2 regions of the Kribbella sp. NPDC048915 genome follow, and region 2 is predicted to be linked to the other one. Evidence: riboswitches for the same ligand, from Rfam matches in the RefSeq annotation. Region 2 holds a riboswitch; the other holds the start of a gene.

Region 1 (4,977 bases), on a different contig from region 2:
GACCGCCCGGCGGCAGCCCCGGCGACCCCTCAGACGCCACCGACGCCCGGTGTCACCGACACCGCGATGCTCACCCCGATCGGGGCCGAGCCGGAGCCGGAGCAGACCGGTGAGCCGCTGTCGGCCGACGACGCCGCGGCGGTCGGCGCGCTGCCGGCCGGATCCGCCCTGCTGATCGTCCAGCGCGGGCCGAACGCGGGCAGCCGGTTCCTGCTCGACGTGGACGTGGTGACCGCCGGCCGGCACCCGGACAGCGACATTTTCCTGGACGACGTGACCGTGTCGCGCCGGCACGCGGAGTTCCGCCGCGACGCGCACGGCGTCAAGGTCCGCGACGTCGGTAGCCTGAACGGTACGTACGTGAACCGGGACCGGATCGACGAGGTGCAGCTGACCAACGGCGACGAGGTCCAGATCGGCAAGTACCGGCTGGTGTACTACGCCAGTGGCCAAGCCTGACCCCAGCGCCGACGCACCGGCGGGCGGCCGCGGCATCGGCGAGGTGCTGAAGCTGCTGCAGGACGAGTTCGCCGATGTCACGATCTCCAAGATCCGGTTCCTGGAGGCCGAGGGCCTGGTCTCGCCGGCCCGGACGCCGTCCGGTTACCGCAAGTTCAGCGCCGCCGATGTCGAGCGGCTGCGGTACGTGCTGGCGGCCCAGCGCGACCGGTACCTGCCGTTGAAGGTGATCAAGGAACACCTCGACGCGATCGACCGTGGCCTGCGGCCCTCCGCCGCGGGCCCGCCGGTCGCGCCGAGTACGCCGCAAACCCCCGGGCAGCCGGTCGCTGAGGACTTCGGCGCCGCCGCCACCGAGCTGCGGCTGACCCGCGAGGAACTCCGTACGGCGGCGGACGTGTCGCCCGAGCTGCTCGACGAGTTGGAGGGGCACGGTCTGGTCGTGGCCACTGGCAAGCATTATTCGGGCGATGCGATCGTGATCGCCCAGGTCGCCGCCGAGCTGGCGTCGTACGGCATCGAGCCGCGGCACCTGCGTGCCTTCCGGACCGCGGCGGATCGCGAGGTCGGCCTGATCGAGCAGGTCACCGGCCCGCGCCGGACCGAACAGACCGCCGAGCTGGCCGCGCTGACCGTCCGGCTGCACACCGCGCTGGTGCGGTCCAGGCTGCCGCGCCCGTAACCGCTCCACCTTCCGCGCGGAGTAGGCTGAAGACGTGCGCGAAGTCGACGTGGTCGGAGTCCGGGTGGAGATGCCCTCGAGTCAGCCGATCGTGCTGCTCAAGGAGGTCGGCGGGGAGCGGTATCTGCCGATCTGGATCGGCGCTGCCGAGGCGAGTGCGATCGCGTTCGCCCAGCAGGGCATGGAGCCGCCCCGGCCACTGACCCACGACCTGTTCGCGGAGACCATCCGGGTGCTCGGGCACACCCTCAGCCAGGTCCGGATCGTGAACCTGAACGACGGTGTGTTCGAGGCGATCCTGGTGTTCGACGACAAGACCGAGATCTCGGCGCGCCCGTCGGACTCGATCGCGATCGCGCTGCGCACCGGTACGCCGGTGTTCTGCGCCGACGAGATCCTCGCCGAGGCCGGTATCCCGGTCCCGGAGAGCGAGACGAACAGCACGGACGAGGTGCAGGAGGAAGAGGAGGTCGAGCGGTTCCGGGAGTTCCTCGACCAGGTGACTCCCGAGGACTTCGACAAGAGCTGACCTTCCCGGCGCGCCGCGTCGGGTGGCCGGCACAAGTGCGGCTAGGTAACGATTCGTACGGCGGTCGCGACACGCTCGCGGCTCGGTGCGGTTGTCGTTGACCCGCCTCGGGCGGCGGCTTACCGTGAAGGAGTCGTGGGGTGCTGTCACTCCACGCAGATGACTCGTTTCGGTCGGTATCGTTCCAGTCGGTATCCAGGGAGGCTCAGGCGTGACACGCACCGGGGACACGGATCTGACGGCGCAGTCGACGTCCGACGCGCACGCAGAGGCTGTGGCAGCCGCTACCGCCACTGCCGGCGTCCAGGGTCTGCTGTTCGACGACGACCTGCGGCCGATGCCGGAGGACGTCGGTTTCCGGGGGCCGACGGCGTGCGCTGCCGCCGGGATCACCTACCGCCAGCTCGACTACTGGGCCCGCACCGGCCTGGTCTCACCGTCGGTGCGTCCCGCGACCGGCTCCGGCACCCAGCGGTTGTACGGGTTCCGTGACGTTCTGTTGCTGAAGGTGATCAAGCGGCTGCTCGACGCCGGGATCTCGCTGCAGCAGATCCGGACCGCGATCGCGCACCTGAGCAAGCGCGGGTTCGACGACCTGACCCAGATCACGCTGATGAGCGACGGCGCCTCGGTGTACATGTGCACCTCGCCGGACGAGGTCATCGATCTGCTGGCCGGCGGCCAGGGCGTTTTCGGCATCGCGCTCGGCGGTGTCTGGCGTGAGGTCGAGGGTTCGCTGTCCGAGCTGCCGACCGAGCGCGCCGACGGTCACGACGACGAGGACGCCGACCCGCACGCGAACGACGAGCTCGCCGCCCGTCGCCGCGCCCGGATGACCGGCTGACCTGCCGGGCACCTGCAGGCACAGCTCCGGCTTCGTTGCTGGTAGCCTCGTGACAGCCGTTCACAGCACTCGGGAGAGACCCGTGTCATCGGGCGCCGAAGGGGCAATTCCTCCCCGGAACCTCTCAGGCCCAGGGACCGAGTGTCGCAGGCGACTCTGAAGCGTGCAGGGTGCGTGACAGAGGGGGAGGCCACCGGCAGCACAGCCAGCAACGGAGCCTCTTGATGACAACCGAACTCTCTGCGATCTTTGCGGACCGCCACATCGGACCGCGACCCGACGAGGTCGCCCGGATGGTGCAAGTCCTCGGGTACGACGACGTCGACGCGCTCGTGGATGCCGCGGTCCCCGCGTCCATCCGCTCCGCCGAGGCGCTGCGGCTGCCCGAGCCGGCGTCCGAGGTGGACGCGCTCACCGAGCTGCGTCAGCTCGCGGCGCGCAACACCGTCGCTACGTCGATGATCGGCCAGGGGTACTACGGCACGTTCACGCCGTCGGTGATCGTCCGCCGCCTGGTCGAGAACCCGGCGTGGTACACCGCGTACACGCCGTACCAGCCGGAGATCTCCCAGGGCCGGCTCGAGGCGCTGCTGAACTTCCAGACCGTGGTGTCCGACCTGACCGGGTTGCCGACCGCGAACGCGTCGCTGCTGGACGAGGGGACCGCAGCGGCCGAGGCGATGACGCTGGCACACCGCTCGAACAAGAAGAGCAAGTCCGACCGCTTCCTCGTCGACGCCGACTGCTTCGCGCAGACCATCGCCGTGGTGCGCACCCGCGCGGAGGCACTCGGGATCGAGGTTGTCGTCGCCGACACGACCGGCGGTCTGCCCGAGGGCGATTTCTTCGGGTTCCTGGTGCAGTACCCGGGCTCGAGCGGTGTCGTTCGCGACCTGAAGCCGCTGATCGCGGCGGCGCACGACCGCGACACCCTGGTCGCGGTGGCCTCCGACCTGCTCGCGCTGACCGTGCTCGAGGCTCCGGGCGAGGCCGGCGCCGACATTGTGATCGGCTCGTCGCAGCGCTTCGGCGTACCGCTGTTCTACGGCGGTCCGCACGCCGGGTTCATGTCCGTACGCTCCGGTCTCGAGCGGTCGTTGCCCGGTCGCCTTGTCGGCGTCTCGGTCGACGCCGACGGCGCCCCGGCGTACCGGCTGGCGCTGCAGACGCGGGAGCAGCACATCCGGCGCGAGAAGGCGACGTCGAACATCTGTACGGCGCAGGTCCTGCTCGCGGTCGTCGCGTCGATGTACGCCGTCTACCACGGGCCCGACGGACTGCGCGCGATCGCGGAGCGGGTGCACGCGTATGCCGGCAAGCTCGCCGCGTCGCTGCGTGCGGGCGGGGTCGAGGTCGTGCACGACGAGTTCTTCGACACCGTGCTCGCCCGGGTTCCGGGCCGGGCCGCGGACGTGGTCGACGCCGCCCGGCAGAACGGGATCTGGCTGCGGCTCGTCGACGCTGACCAGGTCGGCATCTCCTGCGACGAGAAGACCGACGTCGCCACGTTGACCCGGGTCTGCCAGTCCTTCGGCGTGCAGTACGACGACACGCTCGAGGCCGCGGCGATCGCGGTTCCGCGCATGACGGAGTACCTGACGCACCCGGTCTTCAACACGCACCGGTCCGAGACCAAGATGCTGCGGTACCTGCGCAAGCTGTCCGACAAGGACTACGCGCTGGACCGCGGGATGATCCCGCTCGGCTCGTGCACGATGAAGCTGAACGCGACCACCGAGATGGAGCCGGTCACCTGGCCGGAGTTCGCCGACCTGCACCCGTTCGCGCCGGTCGAGGACGCGGCCGGGTACGTGAAGCTGATCGGTCAGCTGGAGCGCTGGCTGGCCGAGGTGACCGGGTACGCGAAGGTCTCGATCCAGCCGAACGCGGGCTCGCAGGGTGAGCTGGCCGGTCTGCTCGCGATCCGCGGCTACCACCACGCGCGGGGCGACGAGGGCCGCAACGTCTGCCTGATCCCGGCCAGCGCGCACGGCACCAACGCCGCGTCCGCGGTGATGGCCGGCATGAAGGTTGTCGTTGTCAAGGGCAACGACGACGGCACGATCGACCTGGCGGACCTGCGCGCGAAGGCGGCCGAGCACGCCGAGCGGCTGGCCGCGATCATGATCACGTACCCGTCGACGCACGGCGTGTACGAGGAGAGCGTCCGCGAGGTCTGCCAGATCGTCCACGACCACGGCGGTCAGGTGTACGTCGACGGCGCCAACCTGAACGCGCTGCTCGGGCTGGCGAAGCCGGGCGAGTTCGGCGGCGACGTCAGCCACCTGAACCTGCACAAGACGTTCTGCATCCCGCACGGCGGTGGCGGCCCGGGGGTCGGTCCGGTCGCGGTCGCCGCGCACCTGGCGCCGTACCTGCCGAACCACCCGCTGCTCGACCAGGCCGGGCCGGAGTCGGGCGTCGGACCGATCAGCGCGGCGCCGTTCGGATCCGCCGGTGTGC
Region 2 (4,977 bases):
GCTTGCGCCGCGCCGGGCGTACCTGAGTTGATGGTGGCCATCGACAGTTGCAAAGGGGATCTCAGCTCATGACAGACGACGCCCGGACCGACCAGACGCCGAAGTCCTACCGCCCCATCGACGCGAAAGGGTTCCGGGAGTTCATCGCGCAGGGCTGGGGCCCGGTCGACCGCTCGGTTGCGGTGCCGGCCGGCCTCGCCGAGGCCGCCGCGGCGCACCGGCGCAAGCTGGTCGCCGCGCTGCCCGGTCGCCGGATCGCACTCGGCGCGGGCCGGGCGCCGGTCCGCTCCAACGACACCGACTACCAGTTCCGCGCGGACAGCGACTTCGTCTGGCTGACCGGCTGCCAGGCCGAGGGGGCCGTCCTGGTCATCTCCGCCGACGGCGACGCGACGCTGTACCTGCGCGAGGCGGCCGGGCCGGACGAGGCGGACTTCTTCGCCAACGCCCGCGACGGCGAGCTGTGGATCGGCCCGGTGCCGGGGCTGAAGGATTGGTCCGAGGCACTGCAGATCGCCTGCCGTCCGATCGAGGAATTGCCGGCGGCCGTCCGTGGCGCGGTCCCGTTCATGCTGTCGGTGCCGGGGGTCGAGCCGATGCTGGACGCCCTGGTCCGGACGTCGCCCACCGACGGCAACGCGCTGCGGCAGACCATCGCCGAGCTGCGCCGGATCAAGGACGACTGGGAGCTCGACCAGCTGCGGGAAGCGGTCGCGGCGAGCGTGCTCGCATTCGGCGACGTGGCGCGGGAGCTGCCCGAGGCGATCCGCGGTGGCGGCGAACGCTGGCTGCAGGGCACCTTCGACCGGCGCGCACGGACGGCGGGCAACGGTGTCGGCTACGCGTCGATCGTTGCGGCCGGCAAGCACGCGCCGGTGCTGCACTGGGTCCGCAACGACGGCCCGGTCAACGAGGGTGACGTGATCCTGCTGGACGCCGGCGTGGAGACCCGCACGCTCTACACCGCGGACGTCACCCGGACCTTCCCGGCCACCGGTGAGTACACGGCGGCGCAGCGCCAGGTGCACGACCTGGTGCACAAGGCGCAGCTGGCGTCCCTCGACGCGGTCCGGGTCGGAGCGCCGTACCGCGCCTTCCAGTACGAGGCGCTGCGGGTCCTGGCCGAAGGGCTGCGCGACTGGGGTCTGCTGGACGTCTCGCTCGACGAGCTGCTCGGGCCCGACGGGCAGCAGCACCGCCGGTACATCGTCTGCGGGACCGGTCACTACATCGGTCTCGACGTGCACGACTGCGACGCGTCGCGCCCGGAGGCGTACTTCGCCGGCACCATCGAGGCCGGGATGGCGCTCGCGGTCGAGCCGGGGCTCTACTTCCACCCGCACGACGAGACCGTCCCGCCTGAGTTGCGCGGGATCGGCATCCGGATCGAGGACAACGTGGTGGTCCACTCCGACCGGCTGGAGATCCTCACCGAGGACCTGCCGATCACCACCGACGGTCTCGAGCAGTGGACCCGATCGCACCTCGAGGCCCGCTGAAATCCAGGTAATCAAAATTACCGGTCACGAACAGTAACGTTCTCCGGCCCGGCGCGATGTAGTAGTCGGGGGAGGGCCGAGCTCGGCCGGGCGCGTGGGAGTGGGGGGCCTCGACCATGCGCCGGCCGGGTCGGCCCTGAACTGGGGCCGAGGGGGACCCAGGATTCTGGGCACGGGGAGTAGTCATCATGAACCTGCGAGTGCGAGTAGTGAACTGCGGCCGCCAGCACTGGTACGCCGACATCGACGACGCCGACGATCCGCAGCCGGACGACCCGTTCTGGTACGTCGACAACTGCCGGACCCAGGCGCAGGCCCTGGAGAGCGCCTGCGCCGAGCTCCGGCTGATGCGGAACCGCCTGGTCCGCGGCGACCACCTGGACCGCGTCCTCGAAGTGACCGGCGTCCCGGTCTGATCCACGAGCCGGTCCGACGTACTAGGCTGCCGGCGGTACGGCGGGGCAGTTGCTGCCGCGCCTCGCTACGTCACGCGCAATCAGGTAGTTGTCGATCGTGCGCTGCATGCACGGGCTCTTCCCGTAGCTCCCGTGTCCCCAGCCTTGGTACGTGAGCAGTACGCCGTACCGTCCGAGCTGCCGCTCCACGCTGCGGGCCCAGGTGTAGCCGGTGGCCGGGTCGGCGACGCCGAGCAGTACGGCGCCGGTGAAGACGGCAGCCGCGGAGCGTGGAGTGCGTCGAAGAAGCGTCATACCGCCGATCCTTCGGTAATCGTTTGCTGCGCCGCATCGGGGAACCGCCCCCACGGCACCCCGGACCCCGGCTGGGGGATGTTGTTAGGGTCGGCCGTTGATGACTACCAAACATGCGGCGGTGTTCCGGGTGGTGGCGATCGCCGAGGCGATCTCGTGGACCGGACTGCTGATCGGGATGCTGTTCAAGTACGCACTGACCGGGAACGAGGTCGGCGTGCACATCTTCGGGCCGATCCACGGCGGGATCTTCGTCGCGTACGGGATCACCGTGCTCGCCGTCCGCGGCCCGCTGCGCTGGTCCTGGCCGGTCACGCTGGCGGCGCTGGCGGCCAGTGTCCCGCCGCTGTGCACCTGGTTCTTCGAGATCTGGGCGGTCCGTACCGGCCGCGTGGACGGCCGGATTGACGCGAGCCGGGAGGCCGCCGTACCGTCCACAACATCAGCAAACACCGCCGCATGAACCCGTGCGGGAGAGTCCCGGCTACGGCGTAACCGCCGGAACCGGGCGCCGTAGGAGCAACTCTCCCCAAGAATCTCTCAGGCACCTTCACCGCACGGGCGAGGCACCTCTGGAGGGCGTCCGCCCGACAGAGCGGGGAGGACACCAACGGTCAACGTCGACCGGAAGGAACCTCCACACGATGGCGATCAGCGTCTTCGATCTGTTCAGTATCGGGATCGGCCCGTCGAGCTCCCACACGGTGGGACCGATGCGGGCGGCCCGGACCTTCGCGCTCGGGCTCGCCGCCGACGGCCTGCTGGCCGCGACGGCGCGGGTCGAGGCCCAGCTGTTCGGCTCGCTCGGCGCGACCGGGCACGGGCACGGCAGCAACAAGGCCGTCCTGCTCGGCCTCGAGGGCGAGGACCCCGAGACCGTCGTCACGCACGCCGTCGACGCCCGCGTCGAGACGATCCGCGAGCGCGGCCGGATCCAGCTGGCCGGCCGGCACGAGATCGCGTTCGACGAGAACACCGATCTGCTCATGCACCGCCGCAAGGCGCTCCCGTACCACCCGAACGGGATGATCTTCGTCGCCCGCGACGCGGCCGGCACGGTACTGCGGGAGCGCACGTACTACTCGGTCGGCGGCGGGTTCGTGGTCGACGAGGAGGCCGCGGCGGGGGACCGGATCGTGCCGGACACGACACCGCTGAAGTACCCGTTCACGACCGGCGCCGAGCTGCTCGACCGGTGCCGCGAGTCGCAACTGTCGATCAGCGAGGTGATGCTCGCGAACGAGCTGGCCTGGCGTACCGAGGACGAGGTCCGCGCCGGCCTGCTGCACATCTGGCAGGTGATGCAGGACTGCGTCCGCGAGGGCTGCGAGACCGAAGGCATCCTGCCCGGCGGACTGAAGGTGCCGCGCCGGGCGCATGCCCTGCACCAGAAGCTCAGCCAGGACCCGTGGTCGGTCGATCCGCTCAAGGTGATGGACTGGGTGAACCTGTTCGCGCTCGCCGTCAACGAGCAGAACGCGTCCGGCGGGCGGATCGTCACCGCGCCGACGAACGGTGCCGCGGGCATCATCCCCGCCGTACTGCATTACTACCGGCGCTTCGTCCCCGGATCGACCGAGGACGGCGCGGTCCGGTTCCTGCTGGCGGCCGGTGCGATCGGCGTGCTGTACAAGGAGAACGCGTCGATCTCCGGCGCCGAGGTCGGCTGCCAGGGCGAGGTCGGGTCCGCGTGCTCGATGGCTGCCGCCGGATTGTGCGAGGTCCTCGGCGGTACGCCGGAGCAGGTGGAAAACGCGGCCGAAATCGCGATGGAGCACAACCTCGGCCTGACCTGCGACCCGGTCGGCGGCCTGGTGCAGATCCCGTGCATCGAGCGGAACGCGATGGCGTCGGTGAAGGCGATCAACGCGGCCCGGATGGCGATGCACGGCGACGGCGTGCACGTCGTCACGCTCGACAAGGTCATCAAGACCATGCGCGAGACCGGCGCCGACATGAAGATCAAGTACAAGGAGACGTCCCGCGGCGGCCTCGCCGTCAACGTGATCGAGTGCTGACGCTCACCGAGCCTCGAGCAGCGCGGCGAACTGCGGCCGGGTCCTCGACCTGTGCGTTGTGGCCGAGGCCGGGCAGCGTGACCGCCTGGTCGTGCAGGGCGCGCAACTGGGCGTCGGAGTTCATCAGGTCGTGCTCGCCGCGCGCCAGGACGACCTCGGCCTGACTGCCGGCAACGAGGCGCTGCATGTCCGGAGCACCGACACCGAACGTCGCCAGATCCATCGCAAGCCGCCACCGTCCGTCGGCCTGCAGCAGGACGAGCGTCATGAGAGCAGGCTGACAGACGAGGGCGCCGCGCGCCGGGCGGCTCGGCGCGTTGTCAGCTGCTGACCTGCGCCTCGCGGAGGATCCGGGCGGCGGTCTCGGTCAGGGTCTCGTCGGTGTGGTCGCGGGAGACCCGGACGAGCCGTTGGTAGGCCTCGGCCATGTCGATGCCGTACTCCTCGGCCAGCGCGCCTTTGGCCTGCTCGATCACGATCCTGCTCTGCAGAGCCTTCGCGATTCGGGCGGCGACGTCGGCAGGGGCGAGGTCGCCAGCCTGGACGATCGCCGTGGTGGCCATGTCCGCGAACGCCTGCGACAGCCTCAGCGCATCGGCGTCGAGCGGCTCGTCGGCGCGGTGGAAGGCGTTCATCGCGCCGATCACTTCGCTGTGCCAGTGCAACGGCCGGGTGTTCACCTGGACGTACCCGGCCGCGGTGATGGCGCGCCCGACGTCACCCCAGCGCTCTTCGATCTCGGCCCGGCCG

The links. Region 2 has a riboswitch for glycine ahead of AB0B82_RS02645 (L-serine ammonia-lyase). Riboswitches for the same ligand answer to the same signal wherever they lie in the genome.
Region 1: linked by a shared signal. The riboswitch ahead of gcvP (aminomethyl-transferring glycine dehydrogenase) and the one ahead of AB0B82_RS02645 (L-serine ammonia-lyase) in region 2 are both predicted to bind glycine.

Annotation. Positions count from the first base shown of each region.
Region 1 covers NZ_JBEZFT010000005.1:102,108-107,084, reverse strand. Annotated here, with positions in the region: gene AB0B82_RS04730 (FHA domain-containing protein) at 1-459, shown strand, start outside; gene AB0B82_RS04725 (MerR family transcriptional regulator) at 446-1,141, shown strand; gene AB0B82_RS04720 (bifunctional nuclease family protein) at 1,176-1,670, shown strand; gene AB0B82_RS04715 (MerR family transcriptional regulator) at 1,945-2,514, shown strand; glycine riboswitch at 2,575-2,664, shown strand; gene gcvP (aminomethyl-transferring glycine dehydrogenase) at 2,739-4,977, shown strand, end outside.
Region 2 covers NZ_JBEZFT010000003.1:64,419-69,395, forward strand. Annotated here, with positions in the region: gene AB0B82_RS02625 (aminopeptidase P family protein) at 69-1,499, shown strand; gene AB0B82_RS02630 (hypothetical protein) at 1,688-1,915, shown strand; gene AB0B82_RS02635 (alpha/beta hydrolase) at 1,937-2,209, opposite strand; gene AB0B82_RS02640 (DUF3817 domain-containing protein) at 2,310-2,672, shown strand; glycine riboswitch at 2,670-2,775, shown strand; gene AB0B82_RS02645 (L-serine ammonia-lyase) at 2,854-4,227, shown strand; gene AB0B82_RS02650 (hypothetical protein) at 4,208-4,495, opposite strand; gene AB0B82_RS02655 (GAF and ANTAR domain-containing protein) at 4,548-4,977, opposite strand, start outside.